3 regions of the Solibacillus sp. FSL W8-0372 genome follow, and region 1 is predicted to be linked to each of the others. Evidence: riboswitches for the same ligand, from Rfam matches in the RefSeq annotation. Region 1 holds a riboswitch; each other region holds the start of a gene.
The links. A riboswitch is a leader RNA that binds a small molecule or an ion and turns the genes downstream of it on or off. The one in region 1 is predicted to bind thiamine pyrophosphate.
Positions count from the first base shown of each region.

Region 2: another riboswitch for thiamine pyrophosphate. It lies ahead of tenA (thiaminase II); the one in region 1 lies ahead of thiT (energy-coupled thiamine transporter ThiT).
Region 3: another riboswitch for thiamine pyrophosphate. It lies ahead of thiD (bifunctional hydroxymethylpyrimidine kinase/phosphomethylpyrimidine kinase); the one in region 1 lies ahead of thiT (energy-coupled thiamine transporter ThiT).

Region 1 covers NZ_CP150204.1:3,405,687-3,412,570, reverse strand. The annotation lists gene MKY13_RS17540 (exonuclease SbcCD subunit D) at 1-443, shown strand, start outside; gene MKY13_RS17535 (SMC family ATPase) at 446-3,499, shown strand; gene MKY13_RS17530 (hypothetical protein) at 3,556-3,687, opposite strand; gene MKY13_RS17525 (DUF4870 domain-containing protein) at 3,757-4,083, opposite strand; TPP riboswitch at 4,202-4,310, shown strand; gene thiT (energy-coupled thiamine transporter ThiT) at 4,420-4,980, shown strand; gene map (type I methionyl aminopeptidase) at 5,195-5,947, shown strand; gene MKY13_RS17510 (polyphosphate kinase) at 6,119-6,884, shown strand, end outside.
Region 2 covers NZ_CP150204.1:1,730,659-1,737,542, reverse strand. The annotation lists gene MKY13_RS08550 (ThiF family adenylyltransferase) at 1-785, opposite strand, end outside; gene MKY13_RS08545 (thiazole synthase) at 782-1,549, opposite strand; gene thiS (sulfur carrier protein ThiS) at 1,553-1,750, opposite strand; gene thiO (glycine oxidase ThiO) at 1,758-2,864, opposite strand; gene MKY13_RS08530 (thiamine phosphate synthase) at 2,848-3,456, opposite strand; gene tenA (thiaminase II) at 3,469-4,161, opposite strand; TPP riboswitch at 4,234-4,332, opposite strand; TPP riboswitch at 4,386-4,484, opposite strand; gene MKY13_RS08520 (M14 family zinc carboxypeptidase) at 4,552-5,727, opposite strand; gene MKY13_RS08515 (efflux RND transporter permease subunit) at 5,828-6,884, opposite strand, start outside.
Region 3 covers NZ_CP150204.1:2,633,790-2,640,673, forward strand. The annotation lists gene MKY13_RS13390 (bifunctional 2',3'-cyclic-nucleotide 2'-phosphodiesterase/3'-nucleotidase) at 149-2,512, opposite strand; gene thiD (bifunctional hydroxymethylpyrimidine kinase/phosphomethylpyrimidine kinase) at 2,691-3,503, opposite strand; TPP riboswitch at 3,592-3,690, opposite strand; gene MKY13_RS13400 (glycoside hydrolase family 18 protein) at 3,860-5,149, opposite strand; gene MKY13_RS13405 (cell wall hydrolase) at 5,320-5,760, shown strand; gene MKY13_RS13410 (hypothetical protein) at 5,835-6,038, opposite strand; gene MKY13_RS13415 (hypothetical protein) at 6,183-6,356, shown strand; gene MKY13_RS13420 (YpzG family protein) at 6,424-6,576, opposite strand; gene MKY13_RS13425 (hypothetical protein) at 6,759-6,884, shown strand, end outside.

The DNA of each region.
Region 1 (6,884 bases):
CCGAATCTGAAGTAACACATAAAAAAGGTTTTTTAATAGTTGACCTGAAAGAAGATGGCTCAGTAGCTGTGGAAAAAAAGTTGCTGACGCCGATTCGGGATATGCGCATTGTTACAGGACTGCTTGATGATATTTTACAACATGATAAAAATGATGATTACGTTTTCGTAAAGTTGCAGGATGAAAGTTTTGTTAAAGGGGCTGCTGAACTAGTTCGTACTGTTTATCCGAATGCTTTGCATATTGAAAGAACGGTCGTTTATGAAAAGCTTGAGCAGCAGGCGGATACTTTAAATCGTGTACAAATGAATGATTCGGAATTGTTTGAGCTGTTTTACACAGAAATGACTGGTAAGCCTCTGAGTGAGGAAACTAAAGCAATTTATACAGACATTCTTCAGCAGCTGATCGATAATGAACGAGAATTACAGGAGGTGCTGTAACGATGAAGCCTATTAAATTATCGATGACAGCATTTGGACCATATCAAACAAAGGAAGTTATCGACTTTACGAAACTTCATGAGCATGGAATATTTGTCGTTTCAGGGGCTACTGGAGCGGGAAAAACGACTATTTTTGATGCGATAACATTTGCCCTTTATGATTCAGGCAGTGGGGAAGACCGTGAAAAGTCTCTTTTTTTACGTAGTGATTTTGCCGATGAGACGATTGATACTGAAGTCGAGCTTGAATTTGAAGTGCGCGGACGTTTATATCGGATTTGGCGAAAATTTGGTCATAACGGAACGAGTGCGAAACGGGAGTTTTTTGAAATTACTGGGGGCGTTGAAGTTCCGGCTGTAGAAAAGTTTCAAGTAAAGCTAATTCAAGCGAAAATAGAAGAGCTGATTGGCTTAACCCAATCTCAATTCAATCAGATTGTGATGCTCCCACAAGGAGAATTTCAGAAACTATTGACATCCGAATCGAAACATAAAGAAGAAATCTTCCGTAAAATATTCAAAACAGAACGATTTACAAAAATGGTCGAGCTTTTGCGTGAGAAAAAAAAGTCTGCCGAAAAGCTATATGATCAATCAATTATGCAGCAAGACAATACCATTCATGAAATTCTATCGCGCCTACCTAATAGAGAATCAGAGCTATTTTCAGCGGTAAATCAAGATGTGATAAATCTATATCAAGTAAAGCAAGCCTTATTATTGGAACAGCAATATTATGAAGAACATTGCAGAACATTAAAAACGGAATATGAGAAATCCAAATTACAATTACAGCAATTAAATGAAACGTATAGTGAACAAAAGCTATTAAATGAGCGTATTGAAAAATACTTATTAAGAAAAACAAAACTTGCAGAGCTCCTACAGCAGGAACAAACTATGGAAAACGAGAAACAGCGTCTTGAGCTTGCAAAAAAAGCAACACATATCGAACCTATAGAGCGTGAACATGAGAAAGTGAAGCTTCAGCTTGAAAAAGCAGAAGTAGCATTACAACGTGCAAAAAAGGATTATGAACAGGTAAAGTTGCAGCTTCAAAATGCATTGAAATATTATGAAGAACAAAAGCAACATGAACCTTTATTGGATGAGTATTCAAAAAATATTTCACAGTTAGAACAGCTATTACCGATTTATCAATCGATAGATGATCAGCGGAAATCCGTTTTAAAAATAGAGGGAAACCAAAATAACGCAAAACAATTATTTGAAAAGCTTCAAAAAGAAGATATTGCATTAAAAGAACAGCAACAGGAGCAGCGTACAATTATAAATGCCCTGGAAGAAAAAGTGGCTTCGTATCAGGAAACGTTTGAAGCTCAAGCAATGTTGACTAAGAAAATTGAGTTTGCGAAAGAAACGTTAAAGTTCCAATCTAGCGTAGCAGTATTAACGAAAACACTGGCTGAAAAACAACAAATTGCGAAACATGCCCAGGACAAATTAAAGAAGCTGGAACAACAGATTCGCAGTAATCATGCTGCATTTCTCGCTACGTCTCTTCAACATGGGGAAGCGTGTCCTGTATGCGGAAGCACAGAGCATCCAGCGATCCATAGTAGTGAAGCAATGGATGTCGACGATAATGAATTGACCGCATTACGCCGTGAAAGTGACAATGCACTGCAGAACTTTTATCAAGTAAGTTCGAAATTAGAGGTAGAACAAGCTGCATTAAATGAAAAACAGTTGATACTTCAACAGCTGGAAATTGAACCTTCATCTCTTCACGAATACGAGCAGCAACTATCTATTTTGACAAATCAATTATCGATGCAAAAACAGCAACAAACGCAACTAGTAACGGAAAAGAAAAAGTTGGAACAGCTATTGCAAAACAAAGAAGTGCTTCAAGGTCGGATTGAAAAAGGGCAGCAATATGTATCGGAAATTGATCAACAATATGCACAAGAGAAGGGGAAGCTTGAGCAAAGTGAAAAGTCTTTACTGCCGCAATTTTCAACTGTTCAACAAGTTACAGAAGCATTGACGAGCCTCCAGCAAAAGTATCGTCATTTGAAAAGTACAATACAAAAAGCGTTGGAAGCATTGCAAAATATCCAATTAGAAGAAAATTCTTGTGAAGTTAATTATCATCATGCAATGAACAATTTAACTGACAAACAACAGGAAAATAAAATAGCGCAAGCTTCATTTGAGTCTGTACTCATACAAGAAGGCTTCCATTTAGAAGCATATAAGCAAGCACTACTGCCACTGCATGTTCAACAGCAAATTCAGGAAACTTTAGATAACTATAAGCAAAGTTTTCATACTTTAACAGTGCAAATTGCAGAAGAACAACAAATGCTAGAGGGAAAAGAATTGGTGGATTTAAAAGCTTTCGAGCAACAAATTACGCTTCTTACAGAGCAAGTAGAAGCACAATATTCAGAAATGAAGTTAGTTCAATCTTACACATTACAGTGTGAGGAAACTTTAGAGAAGCTTGAAAAATCAGCTCGACAAATAGAAGAATATAAAGAAAAATTAATGCAAGTTGAACATGTTTATGATTTAATTCGTGGACAAAATGAAGCGAAAATTTCTTTTGAGCGATTTGCGCAAATAGGCTATTTAGAAAAAGTAACACATGCCGCAAATGAGAGACTTCGAGTGTTATCAAATGGTCAATACTTTTTAAAGTCAACGGGTCGCAAGGAAGGAAATGCTCAAAGCGGGTTAAGTATTGATGTATATGATAGTAATACAGGGCAAACACGCGATGTAAAAACATTGTCCGGCGGTGAGAAGTTCAATGCATCACTTTCGTTAGCATTAGGAATGGCGGATGTTATCCAAAGTGTTCAAGGCAGTGTGCATATTGATACGATGTTCATCGATGAAGGCTTCGGTACATTGGATGAAGAGGCGTTGCGCCGAGCTATCGATATTTTAATCGACCTACAGCAGACAGGACGACTAATTGGGGTAATTTCACATGTTGCCGAACTTAAAGCAGCTATGCCGGCCATTTTACAAGTACAAAAGTTAAAAGAAGGCTATAGTAAAACGGAAATTATTATTAAATAAAATTTTTCAAAAAAAGACATTTCACTCGAATGATAGGGTGAAATGTCTTTTTTACGTTAGCGTTTTGTAGCTCGGCGTGTAGTAGTTACGGGTTGTGGAGTAGATTTTTTATCCATCATTTTCTTTATAATTGGATAAAGTATTGGACCATACTTAATTGCTGTTTTAACAAGTTTGTTAATTTTCATAAGTGTTCACTCCTTAACGAATATCATTTCGTATAAGAAATATACCCAATTATGAAGCTTTCATAAACATTAACGTAGAACTTTAATAGCTTTCACTAAATTCCAAATCCCTACTATTGAAAACATAATAACTAAAACTACAATGGCAATAAAATGTGAACTGACAAAGAAATCTTGCATAGTCAACGTTTCATGCGTTAAAAAAAGTGAAACGAAAAAGTAAATAATATACAAAATACCAAAAGCAATCGGGATAAACTGTGTTATAAAAGCCTTTTTGGAGTGCGCCCTTACAAAATCATCTTTTGAAACTATATATATAATAAATGGCAAGATAGATGGTGCAAAATAAAAGCTTAAATAGCTTAAAGCACTCAAACCTTTTGATTGATTCATTTCATTCACTCCTTTGTTTGTATACGCTTCTGTCTGGAATTTAGTTTCAAAAAAATCGTTTGTTGAAAGTTGGAAAATTATTCGATACAATAAGTTTGTTCAAACAATAATTATTTAGATGTACCACAAGGGGAGCCGAGTAAGTCGGCTGAGATTGTGCACGTGATTGCACTGACTCTTTGAACCTGTAAGTTAGTACTTGCGTAGGGATGTGGATAGAATCCGACTGTTTAAACGATAGTCAGGCTTTTGTCCTGAGTATCGTTTTTTATTTTTTATAAATGGTTCTATTCCTTCTTCACTTCTGCTACATCGGAAAAAGAAAGGAGCATTGTTATGGACAAAAAGAGATTATTAATGATGGTGGAAATAGCGATTTTCGCTGCCGTCGGACTGGTGTTGGATCAAATATCATTTAAAATGTGGGCGCAAGGTGGTTCGATCAGCTTTGTAATGGTTCCTATTATTTTAATGGCAATTCGTTGGGGAGTAACAGCAGGTCTTGCAACAGGTCTACTGATCGGCATAATGCAAATGATGTTTGGCGCGTATATTGTTCACTGGCTTCAGGCAATTCTGGATTATGGTCTCGCTTTTACTGTAGTAGGTTTAGCGGCAGTTATAAGAAAGCCTTTACTGCAAGCAACACAGTCACTTCATAAAACAAAGATGGCACTCTATATTATAATAGGTACGTTATTAGGTGGAGCTTTACGATTTGTTTGCCACTTACTTGCCGGAGTGGTCTTCTTTAAGGAATTTGCAGGCGACGATAATGTGTGGACATATTCAATTCTCTACAACGGTTCCTACATGCTGCCAGCAACAATTATTACAGCCATTATTGCCGTCCTATTATTCACGTCTGCACCACGTTTATTGCAAAAAGTACAATAAATTAAATTATTATAATAGAACTAGGTTTGCAGTGCGGATTTCCACACTTCAAATCTAGTTTGTTTTTTTATCAATGTACATTAATCTATAAATCATTTTTGCACATAATTCCTGTATTTAAACACATCATTTAAAAAAACAATGAACACTTACAACCGATTTTAAGTATGTTATAGTTAAGGGTAGACATTGTTTAAGAGGAAGGAAGTTACACATGATTGTTACAACACAAGAAGAAATCCAGGCTTTTAAAAAAATAGGACGCATTTGTGCTGAAATTCGTGAAGCGATGAAAGCTGCGACAGTACCTGGCGTGACAACAAAAGAATTGGATGAAATTGCAGGACGGATGTTTGCTGATGCTGGCGCTGTTTCAGGTCCAAAAGGTGAATATGACTTCCCGGGCTATACTTGCATTTCGGTGAATCATGAAGTGGCACATGGTATTCCAGGTAATAAAGTGATTCAAGAAGGAGATATCGTTAATATCGACGTATCAGGTTCTTTAGATGGATATTTTGCAGATACAGGAATTTCCTTTGTTGTTGGAGAAGGCTATGAAGATAAGGAAAAACTTTGTGCTGTAGCAAAATCTGCATTTGAACGTGCAATGACAAAAGTTAAAGCAGGTTCAAAATTAAATCAAATTGGTAAGGCGGTTGAGCGTGAAGCGCGTGATCATGGCCTAACGGTAATTATGAACTTAACAGGTCATGGTTTAGGTAAATCATTGCATGAGGAGCCTAACCACGTATTAAATTATTATGATGCATGGGATACAACGATTATGAAAGAAGGGATGGTTTTAGCAGTAGAGCCATTCATTTCAGCAAAGGCAGAGCATATTGTTGAATCTGGAGATGGTTGGACATTTATTACTCCGGATAAATCGTTAGTTGCACAAATTGAACATTCGATTATCGTAACAAAAGACAAACCAATTATTTTAACAACATTAGAAGACTAATAAAAAACGTGGAAGCATATAGTGCGGCCACGTTTTTTACTTTTGTTCTATAGGGAGATTAAATTAACATAAAATAATCAAACGATTCAAATAAATCACAACAACAATTACCATTTCTAAACACTTTCAAGTAAAATATATATAATGATTCGCAATAGAGGGGGCCGTTGAATGAAGAAACTAAACGATTTGGATCTTACATTAAAATTGGATAAGAAGCTCTACAAAAAGCAATTGAAAGAGTTGCAGTATAAAATGCTTAATATACAGCAATTTTTATACAACAATAAAATCGGTCTCATCTTCGTTTTTGAAGGTATGGATGCAGCAGGCAAAGGGGGCGCAATAAAGCGATTAACAGAACACATTGATCCACGTGGTTTAATCGTTTCACCAATTTCCGCACCACAGCCACACGAAAAGCGTTATCACTATATGCACCGTTTTTGGCGGAAGCTTCCTCAGCATGGTCAGATAGCCATCTTTGACCGTTCCTGGTATGGTCGTGTATTAGTGGAACGCATAGAAGGCTTTGCAAAAGAACATGAATGGAAGCGTGCTTATAACGAAATTAATGACTTTGAAAAGCAATTAACGGATGAAGATTATATTATAGTTAAGTTTTGGGTTCATATTGATGCAGATGAGCAGTTGAAGCGCTTTATGGAGAGAGCGGCAGATCCATATAAATCTTGGAAACTAACAGATGAAGATTGGCGAAATCGTGAAAAGTTCAATCTATATATGGAAGCGGCAGATGAAATGTTTGCTAAAACAAATACAGAAAATGCCCCTTGGTGTTTAATTCCTGGCAACGATAAATTTTATGCACGAGTACAAGTGCTAAAAGAAGCGGTTGCGCAAATTGAAACACAAATTACTAAACGGGGTCTTCAGCTTACCAATGTTTTTGAAAATCATAAGGAACTTGCGGCAG
Region 2 (6,884 bases), 1.7 Mb from region 1:
CGCCCGCAAAGCACCCCTACCTTCATTTGTTGCTCTAATTGGAGAAAAGGGTAAATTGGTTGTTCTCCGCAAGTAAGACAATGTGAATTTTTAAGCTTCGATACATGTACCTTTGCGTGCTCTTCCTTCCAAAGGTCGACCGATTGAACAATTGGTTGCATTGGGATTCCTAAAAGCCATTTCATTATGTGTGTTACTTGATACGCAGCCGTAACTTGAACAATTGGGCTAATGACACCCACTGTATCACAGGTCATCGTGTCCATCGGTAAATGCTGCAGTAAACAATGTAAGCACGGGGTTTCTCCTGGGACGATAGGCAATGTGAGACCATAGCTCCCGACACAGGCACCAAATATATACGGAATCCCTTTCTTATTTGCCGCATCATTAATGATTAAGCTTGTTTCAAAATTATCCGTTGCATCGACAACAATCATATGCCCTTGCATTAACGTTTCTATATTTAGTCCGTGCACATCTTCCACAATACCTTCAATAATAATTTCACTGTTTATTTGTTCCAGTCTTTGTTTAGCTGCGATAGCCTTTGGTAATTTGCGATGGACATCTGTCTCGACGTAGAGCTGTTGGCGTTGCAAATTGCTCCATTCAACATAGTCTCTATCAACAATCGTCAAATGCCCAATTCCTGCCCTCGCCAGCATTTCAGAACTCGCTGAGCCAAGTGCACCTGCCCCAATAATTAAGACTTTTGCCTGCTGGATACGTTGTTGCGTATTTTCTCCTAAAAATAAGGATTGTCTTGCATAACGATTGTTCAAGGCATCACCATTCCTGCTGTCGGGCTGCTTGGAGTTGCATACTCTTTTTCTTCTATTCTGCCTGCCTCAAAGCCTAATCTGCCAGCATCTATCGCGAGCTTCATTGCCTCAGCCATTTTTACAGGATCCTTTGCACCAGCTACAGCTGTATTCAGTAATACCGCATCTGCCCCTAGCTCCATCGCATATGCAGCATCTTTAGGCGAGCCAATCCCTGCATCTACAATAACCGGAATTGTTGACTGTTCTATAATAAACTTTAAATTCATTGGATTAATAATCCCTTTGCCTGAGCCAATTGGTGAAGCACCTGGCATAATCGCATGAACACCCAAACTTTCAAGGCGTTTAGCTAGAACGACGTCATCCGATGTATACGGTAAAACGATAAATCCTTCTTCTAACAGCATTTCTGACGCCTTTAAAGTTTCAAGGGGATCCGGCAGCAATGTATGCCAGTCTCCAATGACTTCGACTTTAATCATGTCACATAATCCGGATGCCTTAGCAAGTTTAGCAATACGTACCGCTTCCTCTGCAGTTTTTGCCCCTGCTGTATTAGGCAATAGCGTATATTTCGTCAAATCGAGCTGCTCCAAAAAGTTAGGCTGCTCTTCTGAAAAAATATTCATTCTTCTTACGGCAAACGTTAAAATTTCTGCCTGGGATATTTCTACTGCCTTTTTCTGCACCTCAAACGACGGATATTTCCCTGTCCCTAACAGCAGTCTGGATTGAAACGTGCGATCTGCGATTTTTAACATATTTCATCCTCCTCCAACAAAATGAACAATCTCTACTACATCACCTTGTGATAAGCTCGTCGTTTCATAGTTTTCTTTCATGACAATTTCATGATTAACCTCTACGACAACAATGCGATTTTCTAAGCCATAATGTTTCAGTAATTGCTGAACATTTTCAAAGTGCTCTATTTGCTTTCTCCCATTCACTGTAATAGACATCGCTTACTCATCTCCTGTTAGGTCGATTAATTTGAAAAGACACGACCCATTCTTTTTTCACAGTCCTATTTAATATAAAGCTCGCAATCATCTCACCTGTTGCTGGTGCTAATAAAATCCCGTTTCTGTAATGTCCTGTTGCAAATAATATCGCTTCATCATGTGGATGAAAGCCTATAAATGGTTTTTGATCGAATGTTTGTGGACGCAATCCTGACCAGGCAGCATTCATCTTCATCTGACCAATTCCAGGAAAGAGTTCCTTCGCTTTTTGAATTAATGTTTCCATGCCATCCAGACTTACGTGTTCTGACCAATCATTTTCCTCCATAGTAGCGCCAATAACTAGCTCCCCATTATTTCTAGGAACGATATAGTATTTATCATGAAAAATAGTGTGTTTTAAAAAAGTACTTCTCCCTTCCACAGCAATACATTCCCCTTTGACCGGTGTTATTTGCTGCTCTACACCTAGCAGCTGAAAAAAGGGATTACTCCAAACACCCGCAGCAATAACAACCCGTTTTGCTTTGAACATTCCTAGTGTTGTATCTATTTGAAAAGAATCCAACTGCTTTTGAATCTTTAACACCTTTGTATGTTCAAAAATGGATGCACCGTAAACTTGTGCCCCTTTAAAAAAGGCCTGACATACACGATACGGCAATACACTAACATCCTCTTCAATATAGGCAGCTCCTATTATATGCGGGGAAACATCGGGTTCTAGATTTCTTACTTCATTTGCCTCAAGCCATTTCACAGTGGGCAGTGTGAGTATTGCCCCTAATTCTTTCTTGTCATGTTCAGAAAAGGCCAGCTTTAAAATCCCTCCCTTTTTGCAGCCAATGTCAATGCCACTTAGCCCGTATAGTTCATCCTTTAACTCCGTATAGAGCGCCTGACTGTATCTCGCAAAAGTGAAGAAGTCCTTTCCATCGCCTTCATATTCCGAATGCGCTCCAAGCATACCCGCCGCTGCACTTGTCGCTTTTAGTCCAATTTGACTTTCCTCAAGCACGGCCACCTCGACTTGATTCTTTGCTAAATAATAAGCAATTGCACTTCCAATAATTCCTCCGCCAATTACGACTACGTCATAGCTTGTTTGCATCTTTAATGGCCTCCCTGTATTGGTTCGCTGCTGCAAACGGATGCGTTGCCGAAAAAATCCCGGACATAACCGCAATTCCATCTGCCTTAACATCTAGGAGTGCCTGGACTCGATCCACATGAATTCCACCAATCGCGAAGACGGGAATTTTTAAGTTCTTTTTCATTTCATTAATAGGAGAAAGACCGTTTGGAACCTTTCCTTTTTTGCTGTTTGTTTCAAAGCAATGTCCATAAAGAACATAATCAGCCCCTTGCCGCTCTGCCTCTATTGCGCCCGCACAATCATGAACCGATCTACCTACTCGAAGTTGTGGATATTGATGTTTAACCTGTTGTACCGATAAGCCTCTCTCCGGTAAATGAATTATTTGAATACCGTTGCTCACCGCAATATCCAAATGACCATTTACGATAATTTTGTCTTTCGGGACAGCTCCCTCTTCCAAATATTCAAGTAGAGTTATCACTTCTTTTATTGTTTTTGTCTTTTCACGTATTTGTATATAATCCACGCTTTGCTGTATCTGAATAATTTTTTGCGCTAATGCTAAAATCGGCTGACAATCATCTGTTACTGCCATTAACTTCATACAACAATGACCTTATAAAATCGTAGCATGCTCATTCATGTACACTTCCTGTTGCCAATCCTGACAAGTCCAGGACATTTCCCAAAACTGCCACTCATAATAGCAACTGCGCTTGAAATGGGCTGTCAATTCACGTTCATTATTTCCTGGCATCTGTGCAAATCGATTCATCATTTCCTTTTGTTTTTCAATTGTTTCCTCCATCTCAGTGGAGGCATATAGATCAATCCACTGCTGATACAACTTAACACCCGGTGTTGCTTTTCGTAATGCGCCTCCGATTTCCTGATATAACCACGGACAAGGTAGTATCGCAGCGTATGCGTCGGCAATCGACCCTGTATAAAATGCTTGATACATATGACTAACATAATTGTACGCTGCAGGTGCTGGTTGGAAATTTCTGATTTCTTCAGGTGTAACATGCAACTCTTTGAAAGTCGAACGGTGTAGTTCTAACTCTGCTTCCCGTATAAAGTTCGCGGTTTCCAGGAAATAAGCTACATCTTCATCTTCATTAGCTTTTGCCGCCAGCATTGCAAGTAGTTTCATATAATGCTTTAAATAATAGGCGTCCTGCAGCATATAAAATTTAAACTTTTCCAGCTCCAATGTTCCATCAGCAATACCTTGTACAAATGGATGCTTCAAACTGGCCTCCCAATAATATTCCGTTTGCTTTCTTACTTCTCCACAAAAATCCATCCTATTTCCTCCTTAGAGGCGTAAGCAAAAAAGGCACCTCTACAAAAAGTAGAGATGCCTAAAAAAGTGCATACGTACGCACTTATTGCTCCCTACGCCAGTATTAACTGTCAGGTTCTAAGGGTCAGGTTTTAACCTTCTCAACACAAATGTGTCCCCCCGCAATTAAAAAATTTGCAAAAGAAAAGCTCTCCAAAAAGATGGAGAGCGCCACGTACGATTATTAGCTTGTACATTTTGCTCCCTACGCCCGTGTTAACGGATCAGGTTCTAAGGGTCAGGTTTTACCTTCTCAACACTTACGTGTCCCCCTGCAAATTCATTTAATTACTACTAGTCTACTGATAATTCTGAATAAATGCAACGGTAATTTAAATTTTTTCCTACTGCCTACCATTTTCTCGCTTCATTCGCTACGTATAGTGCGACAGTTTTATTTTGCTTCCAAACATTGTTCCAGCGTTTTAGTGGCACCGAGGCTTCACCGGCATATGGTGCAATTTCAACCGTCATCGCAGGTCGGTCTTTAACTTTTGTGAAGTAGTCCTCAGAAGCTGCGATTGGTTCGTTTTTTGTTGTTACGGGCATCATTTTATAGCCTGTAATTGAGGAAACTCCCTTTACTAGCTTTTTCGTGCGTTCAAAATGGCTCTTCGCTCGACTCCAATATATAATTTGACCGGAAGAATGATAGGATACATAGGCTAAATGATTGCCGCGATCAATCAGTCTTTTCATTGCAAGTGCTTCAGGCTCTGTATTCGGCGCTTTACCTTTATATTCTTTAAACGAAGGCTTTGTCATTTTTATTAATTGCCAGTTCACATTGAATTGACGATTTAAATCGACACCATTTATATTTGCTTTCCAACGATTAAAATTTGAGCTCCCATTCATCGCTCTTAACTTGGCCATAGGTGTTTTCACTTTTCCACCTTGTGAAAGTGTTACACCATCTGGGTTAACCATTGGTACAAATACAATACTTACTTCACTTAATATCGTTTTCACATCATATTTTTCTATCTTAGTGCCATTCAAGTAAGCCTTTAAATATGTATCAATCATTTCCATCAGCACATTGGTCGTCATATGTTCCCGACCATGGAAAGCTGCATCGAATAAAACTTCCTTTTTACCAGTTCCAAGCTTTATGGAATAGAGAGAACGCCCCTCAACAGATTGTCCGATTTCCTGTAAATTCGTAAGTGAAGGATACATTAGTGATATTAGCTTTAACTTTGAGGCTACTTCATCGAATGTTAAAACTTTCGAACCGTCGACTAATTGATCATAGTGGACATCGGTTAAAGTAAGAAAAGCGGTTTTAGACGAATTTTTTACGATACCTTGCTTATCATGTATCCCGGTTAATAAAAGCTTCTCCCCTTTTGCTACTTTTTTTATAACAGTCCCATTTTTATCCTTCAGTTCTATATTCTTTTTTGCGATTACTTGTACCGGATATTTTCCAAGGTCAACCTTTTCTGTAGCAGCATTTGTAGTCATTGGATGAATAATGGCTGCAGCAAAAAATATTAAACTAAAAAGCAATATTTTTCTCATAAAATTCCTCCCACTTAGGTGTATAAAACTTAACTTCTATACCCTTTACTGTACAATAAAAAACGGCCTATAAGAATATTATTCCTACAGGCCGCCCATATTAATTGTCTTTTACATCTTTACGATTTTTCTTCAGCATTCTTGATAATACTTCATATACAATCGGAACGATGATTAAAGTTAATACTGTTGATGATAATAAACCACCAATTACTGTTACAGCCAAGTCCTGAGAAATCAGACCGCCGCCAGCTCCACCGAATGCCATTGGTAACATTGCTCCAATTGTTGCAATCGCGGTCATTAAAATTGGTCGTAAACGTGTTGCCCCGGCTTCCAATATTGCTTCACGCATATTCATACCTTCATGTTCCATACGGATAATACGGTCTACAAGTACGATTGCGTTCGTGACAACGATACCGATTAACATCAGTAGTCCCATCATAACTGATACAGAAATCGTTTGACCTGTCGCGAATAATCCAATCCAAGAACCGATTACAGTAAATGGTAATGAGAATAAAATCGCAAATGGTGCCAAACCTTCACCAAATGTAACAACTAAGATGAAGTATACAATTGCAATCGCTGCAATCATCGCTACACCTAACTGAGTGAATGTTTCAGTCATATCAGCTGCAACACCACCTACACCAGTCGTAACACCTTTAGGTAGCTCTAAATCAGCAATTTTTTCATCCGCTGCGGATGTTGCTTTTGAAATATCTTTGTCAGTAATTGTTGCAGATACTGTCGCAAAGTATTCACCTTTTTGACGAGATAAAGAATTTAAAGTCGTACCTTCTTCCAGCTCTACAATGTCTCCGATAGTCATCGATTGACCTGTTGCAGTTTGAATTGGTGTTTCCAATAATTCATCAATGTCAGCAGCTGCAGATCTAGCTTCACGCTGTACAACAACATTAATGTCACTGCCATCACTTTCAACAGTTGTTAACACTTCTTTTGCTGTATTTGTTTGTAATGCCATTAAAATTTGTGCAGTAGTTAAACCGTATTGTAATACGTTTTGTTGATCTACTTTAATCACATTTTCTACATAAGGCTCAGAAGCATTTGATTCAACTTCATCTAATCCGTCGATATCAACTAATACATCTTCCACTTGAGCTACAGCTTCGTTTAACTTATCT
Region 3 (6,884 bases), 770 kb from region 1:
GAAATAAAAGTTGACCAATAGTTACCACTAACTCCGAAAATTTCATTCAATATGGTGTTGACATAATCCTAATTCTCCTATTCTATACACCCATGAATAAAAAAGCAGAAGTTTCTCTTTGGGTGAGGAACTTCTGCTTTTAAAATTTTTAGTTAGTTTTTAATCCATATTTACCAAAACCATCTGTACCTTCATCAATATAATGAATTTTACTATTTTCATCTAACACATCGACTGCTTTTTTCGACGATTCAAATACCACTTTCACGTTTTCTGGAAACGCAGCAAATTTCCAGTTACCATCTGCACTTGGATCAATTGTTTTTTCAGCTAAAATATAATCGATGATTGCTTGACGGTTTTCATCTGGATAAACTTCAACTGCAGTCGCGTTTCGTACACCCGGGAATGTTCCATTCGCACGATAGTTATTTGTCGCTACTATGAACTCCTGTGATAAATCGATCGGCTTTCCATCATATTGTAAATTTACAATGCGGGAAGCCTTTTCATTAACTATATTTCCATTAGCATCATATTTGGCTGGTTGTGTCACATCAATTTCATAAGTGACGCCATCAATGACATCATAGTTATATGATCTGTACTCAGCATTAATTAGTTGTTGTTCATCTTCTTTATTTATATCGATTTGGTGGAATTGACCAGCAGACATTTCAAGCCATTCTTTCACATCAGCACCTGTCACTTTTAACATAGCTAATGTATTGTCATATAAATATAGGTCTGCAACATTCTTAATTGCCAACTCACCTTTTGGTACGAATGTGTAGTACTCGGGATCACTTCTCGTACCTGCTTTAAATGGCGCACCCGCTGATAATACAGGTAGACTTTCAAATGGTGTTCCTTTAATTTTATCTTTTACATAAATCGCTTGGGCATTTGTTACGATTTGAATAGAAGGATCATCCTGCACTTGTGAGAAATAACTATGTATGTTTGCTGTAGTTGTTCCTACTGCCTGACGCACATAATCAATTGTACCTTCATGGGCTTCTTTTACGCTTTCCACTACTGCACTGCTTACATTTTCATTATCTTTTGCAATTTCACGCACGGCACCTGTTCCTGAAATCACATCCCAAGAATCAGCTGTTTTCTCAAGCTCTAAATCAATTACTCCTAGATGGCTACCAAATTTACCGGCCATTACGATAGGTACACCGTTCATTGTTCCATTATCAATATCCACATTCGATAAAGTGCTATCTACTTTTCCTGGGAATACATCATGGGCATGTCCTGTTATGACCGCATCTACATCGCTGATTTTTGTTAATAGATAGGATACATCTTCCTCACCGATTTCATGTGTAGCATCACCCATACCTGAGTGCGACAGAACAACTACTACATCCGCGCCAGCTTTCTTCATCTGTGGAACGATTGTTTTTACTGCTTCTACAGAATCATCTACTGTTACTTTTCCTTCTAAATTTGCTTTATCCCATTTTAAAATTTGTGGAGGGACAATGCCTGTTACACCAATTTTAATCATCGTACTTTTTCCTGTAGAATCAAGTACTTCTTTTTCAATCATGACATAAGGTTCATACATTAATTCCTTCGTTAAAGCATTTCGAACATTCGCATTAACATACGGGAATGGTGCATCATCTGTTACTTCATCAATAAATTCTAAACCGTAATTAAATTCATGATTGCCATAAGTCGCTGCATCATAATCTAGCGCAATCATTGATGCAATAGAAGGATGGACTTCTCCTTCTTTTAATTTTTTCACGGATTGAATGTAAGAGCCTAGAGGCGTTCCTTGAATGGCATCACCATTATCAAATAATACCGTATTCGGGTTTTCCTCACGGGCTTTTTCGATGAGCAGCGCGGTTTTTGCCAGACCTAAACTATTCGTTGGCGCATCTTTGTAATAATCATAGTTCATAATATTAGTATGAATATCCGTCGTACCCAAAATGCGCAATGCCACAGTCGTATTTGCTTCAACTGGGTTATATTCCGCTAAAAACCGCTGCAGAATCTTTTGCATTTGCACTTTCGTGACAAACTCATTCGGTTTGATCGTCCCGTCTTCATAGCCTGTTAATAAGCCTAACTCTACTGCCTTTGCCATCTCTTGACGATTCCCAGATCCAATTTTATTCGCATCTTTAAATTGATTTAATACATTTTCGGAGTATTGTTTTTCATCCTGTATACCCCTAGCTGCAATAAGGAAGGCATGTGTGCGTGTCAATTTTTCATTTGGTGCAAATTGTGTCGGTGTTTTACCTTTAATTAACTTTAGTTCCACAGCCTTTTCAATATATGGCTTTAGTGAATCGGGTACGTCCTTGAATTTAACGGATTGTCCAGAACCTACTTCAACACCTAATGCATCAATGACTGCCTTCACAAAATCTCCGCGTGTCATTTCTTCCTCGTTGGAAGTAGATGCCGCTGATACTCCAGCCATTCCACTAGTTAAAAGTGTTAATGTAAGGGCCGAAGCAGAAAGTTTTTTCCACATTTTTTTCACTCCTATTATCTAAATTGTTCAACAAGTCCATCATACTAAATTGACAGAATAGTAGAAAAGAGTAAATTGATACATTACTATATCTAGGCAAGTAGTACTTTTTGAGAGTTAAAAAAATGCCACAAGTTATTCACTTCAAGAAACGAGTACAATTTACTCAATAAATTAATTAAATTACTTGCACATCGCAAATTCCTCGGTGCTCCTGGTAGGCAAAATGGTTTGTTGGACCATATCCATGACCAATATTCAGTGGATAACGAATTGCTAATTGGACAAACTTTTTTGCTTCAATGATCGCTGTTTTTAATGGTTTCCCCTTGGCAATTTCTGCGGTAATTGCTGCTGAAAATGTACATCCTGTTCCATGCGTATGAATTGTTTTCAGTCTTTCTGTTTTCATTTTAAAAGGCTTTTCTCCTCGAATAAACACCGTATCAATCGCATGATTATCCGCTAAATGACCACCTTTTATCACTACACATTGCATACCTAAATTTAATAAATATTCCCCTGCAAGCTTAATTTCCTCTTCGGTTTTGATCGTAAGCCCGGTCAATACTTCTGCTTCGGGTATATTCGGTGTACAAACCGTAGCAACCGGAAGTAGTTTTTCCTTTAAAGCTATTGTTGCTTGCTCTTTCAGTAAGCTAGCACCGCCTTTTGCAATCATCACTGGATCTACAATAAGTGGTATTTCTTTAGCTTTCAATACCGAGACAATTGTTTCTACGATTTCTGCATTAAACAGCATACCTGTTTTAACAGCTTTCAGATCAAAATCATCGATTACTGCATTTAATTGATCCTTTACAAAATCAGCAGTAGCCGGATAGATTCCATGCACCCCTTTTGTATTTTGAGCCGTTAAAGCTGTAATCACTGATGTACCGAATACACGAAGCTCTTGAAAGGTTTTTAAATCAGCTTGGATGCCAGCCCCGCCCCCACTATCGGATCCTGCTATAGTACATGCAATCATTTTTACCACTCCTAATAAAAATATTATTAAGTGACACTGCAAAAGAAAGACCCCACGTAAAATACGCGGGGTCTTAGTAAGTACATATGTATAATTGTACTTTGCTCCCTACGTCCGTATTAACGGTCAGGTTCTAAGGGTCAGGTTTTAACCTTCTCAACACAAGTGTGTCCCCCTGCAAATGCATTTAATTACGTCGAGTGTATCAGAATAAAATTTACATAGCAAGTAAATGGAAAAATTTTAGATTCATAATATACTTTCTAATGCGAAGTACGATTGTAAATTGCCACATCACTTATAAAGACTCAGATGAGCTATATACTAATTCATCTGAGTTTTTATTTAATCCTATTTTATTTCTTAACGACATTAAAGTTTGAACCGATAAGTTGCCAGTTTTGGGGGAACGGTAAACCAAGTTTCCAGTAACCGACACCCCGTAAATTTAGTCTTTTTACTAAATTAAATTTTGCCTGGATGGAACGTGCATCTTCAAACCAGACAATATGTGAACGTCCTTGCTCATCATAATAGTTAAAGTAAGGTGCCTGTGCGGTATAGTCATATTGAATGGCTGCATTATAACGTTTGGCTATTTCTATTGCACGTTGTGGACTTAATGCTTCTGCATATTCGCCCCCTTGCACAAAGGGTAACGTCCAATCATACCCATACAAATTTTGCCCAAGTAAAATTTTATTTGCCGGAATTTCCGTTAAAGCATATTGAACTACTTGTTCCACTTGAGGGAGCGGGGAGACAGCCAGAGGTGGGCCTGCAGAATACCCCCACTCATATGTCATTAGCATAACAAAATCTACTATTTCCCCGTGAGCTCTATAATCATGACCTACCGTCCATTCCCCTGGCTGATTCGCACTCGATTTTGGTGCCAGTGCCGTGGAGACTGTATAACCTTCAGCATGCATACGCTCTACCGCGCTTCTCAAGAAATTATTATAGGCTTCCCTTTGGTCACCTGGTATTCTCTCAAAATCAAAATGGATATCCGAAACATTCCCAATTCTTTTTGCTTCTGCAATAATATTGTCAAAAAGTAAGTTTTGTACTGCTTTACTTTGAAAAATATCACGTGCTAGCTCACTACTGAACTGATAATCTTCTAGATTCGTTATCGCCATTGCAATACTCGCATTATTTTCTGCGGCCAAACTAGGTAGTGGTTCAATTACTGGCGCCTTTAATGAACCATCCCGTCCTGCTTCATAGCTGAATAGAGCTAAATACGTTAAATAGGGACTCGTTTCACGCACTTGATTTACTAGTAGTTCACTTACTTCGTTGCCTCTTGGTTCAACATAAGCAAAAATTTCAGCAGATGTTTTCGCAGCGGGAGGAATATATAAACGTGTTCCAATCATTAATACCGCATTTGAAGACAAACCATTGACTTGTGCAAGTGTCATATAATTCACATTAAAGCGTTGTCCTATTGACCATAGGCTATCCCCTGGTTGAACAATATAATATTGACCATTTACTGGAACCACAAGCGCTTGCCCTACAACTAAGCGATTAGGATCGGGAATTTGATTGGCTTCCACAATGTTCTGTATCGTCGTTCCATAAGCTTGCGCAATTCCCCATAGCGATTCTCCTGGCTGTACAACATGAATTTGAATTGTCGGTCCTCCTTTTTCTATATACTAATTTATGAACTTAATGCTCTATTAATGCGAGAGAAAAAGTCATAAATGAATAAGAGCACTTTTTGAAATAATTTTTATACAAAACTAATTAAGATATGCGCAACGTAGCAAACTTTTTCATACTATAAATGTGAGGTGAAAAAATGCCAAGAGTTAAGTACCGCGATGCAGATGTCGATTTGATGGCAAGAATGATGCGAGCTGAGGCTGAAGGTGAAGGCAAGCAAGGGATGTTATATGTTGGGAATGTAATTGTAAATCGAGTTGTTGCGGATTGTTTAGACTTTAGAGACGTCAGAACAGTAGAGCAGGTTATTTTTCAAGTTCAGGGAAATAACTATTCTTTTGAAGCAGTTCAAAAAGGAAATATGTTTTATCAGCGCGCAAGACCTACTGAACAACGTTTGGCAAGGCAAACATTAGATTTTTGGAGAGACCATCCAGCAAAATATGCCCTCTGGTATTTTAATCCTTCAGGGGAATGTCCTCCTACATGGTATGGGCAACCATTTACAGGGCAATTTAAACAACATTGTTTTTACGAGCCTGTAGCCGGAACATGTGAAAGTGTATATATGGGATAGTTTTACCTTTCTCCATATTATTAAAGAGCCTTTAATTAAGGCTCTTTTTTATTTGAAAAGAAAATCAAGATTAACTATTTTTTGTTGGACTGCTGATTTTTGTCATGATTTGTTTTATTGTTTTTATTTTTTAGTTTGGAATCAAATTCTTCTGCAAATTCAGCTACATTGTCTTCTGGATTTCGATCATGACTTGTTTTGTTATGATGCAGTTCTTTATAAGTAGCAAAAGGATTATGTGTTCTTTCATTCAATGTCTTTTTGTTGTTTTTGCTCATTTTCTCCACCTCCTACTGATTTAATGTGCTCAGTATTGGGGGTTTTATGCCTTTTTCCATCTTCGTTTACTTCCTTACTTTTTGTGATAAAAAACTGATCTCATGCCATATTAAGAAGGAATCCAATCGAAAGGAGAATACGAAATGGGCAGAGACGACAGCACAAGCAAAGGAACTAATAAGAGGTCGTTACCTCAAACACCTAAGAATGAAAAAATTGCTCCAAACAAAATGAGAGAAGAAATCGCAAATGAATTAAATGAACTACATCGCCTTGTAGAAAAGGGTAAAAGTAACGCTGCAAAAAATTATAAGTAAAAAGTAAAAGGACCTTCACAACAGAATACTACTGTTGGTGAAGGCCTGATTTACTTCTTAACAAAGGTTAGAACTGTTTAGCTTTCGCATTAATTCTCAATATTTGGTTTTGCAGAGTAACCTCTGTTTGACCATTAACCTGAGATTTCTGATGCTTATTTCTTGTCCAGTTTTGGTGGATTTTTTGAGATTTCGGATCTAATGCACCCTTTTTGCTCATTCGTTCCGCCTCCCTATGTTTAAAGTGAAATCCAAATTAGTATGGTACGAATTACTTCATTTATTCTTAAAGCAAAGTCCTTTTTGAATTCATTTACTGGCAATTTTTTTGACGGATGGATTACTCGTCAGGATCAATACTAACAGTGAAAACAGTCCCGAAGACGGAAAGGATGAGGAACAGTGGCTAAAAAAAGTTCAGGCACACCTAGCTGGAAACAAAATCACCCGATTAGTTTACTATCCAACTCAGTTGAAAGAACAGAGCGAGCAGTAAAACAGGCAATGTCCCACCCAGAAGAATTTGCA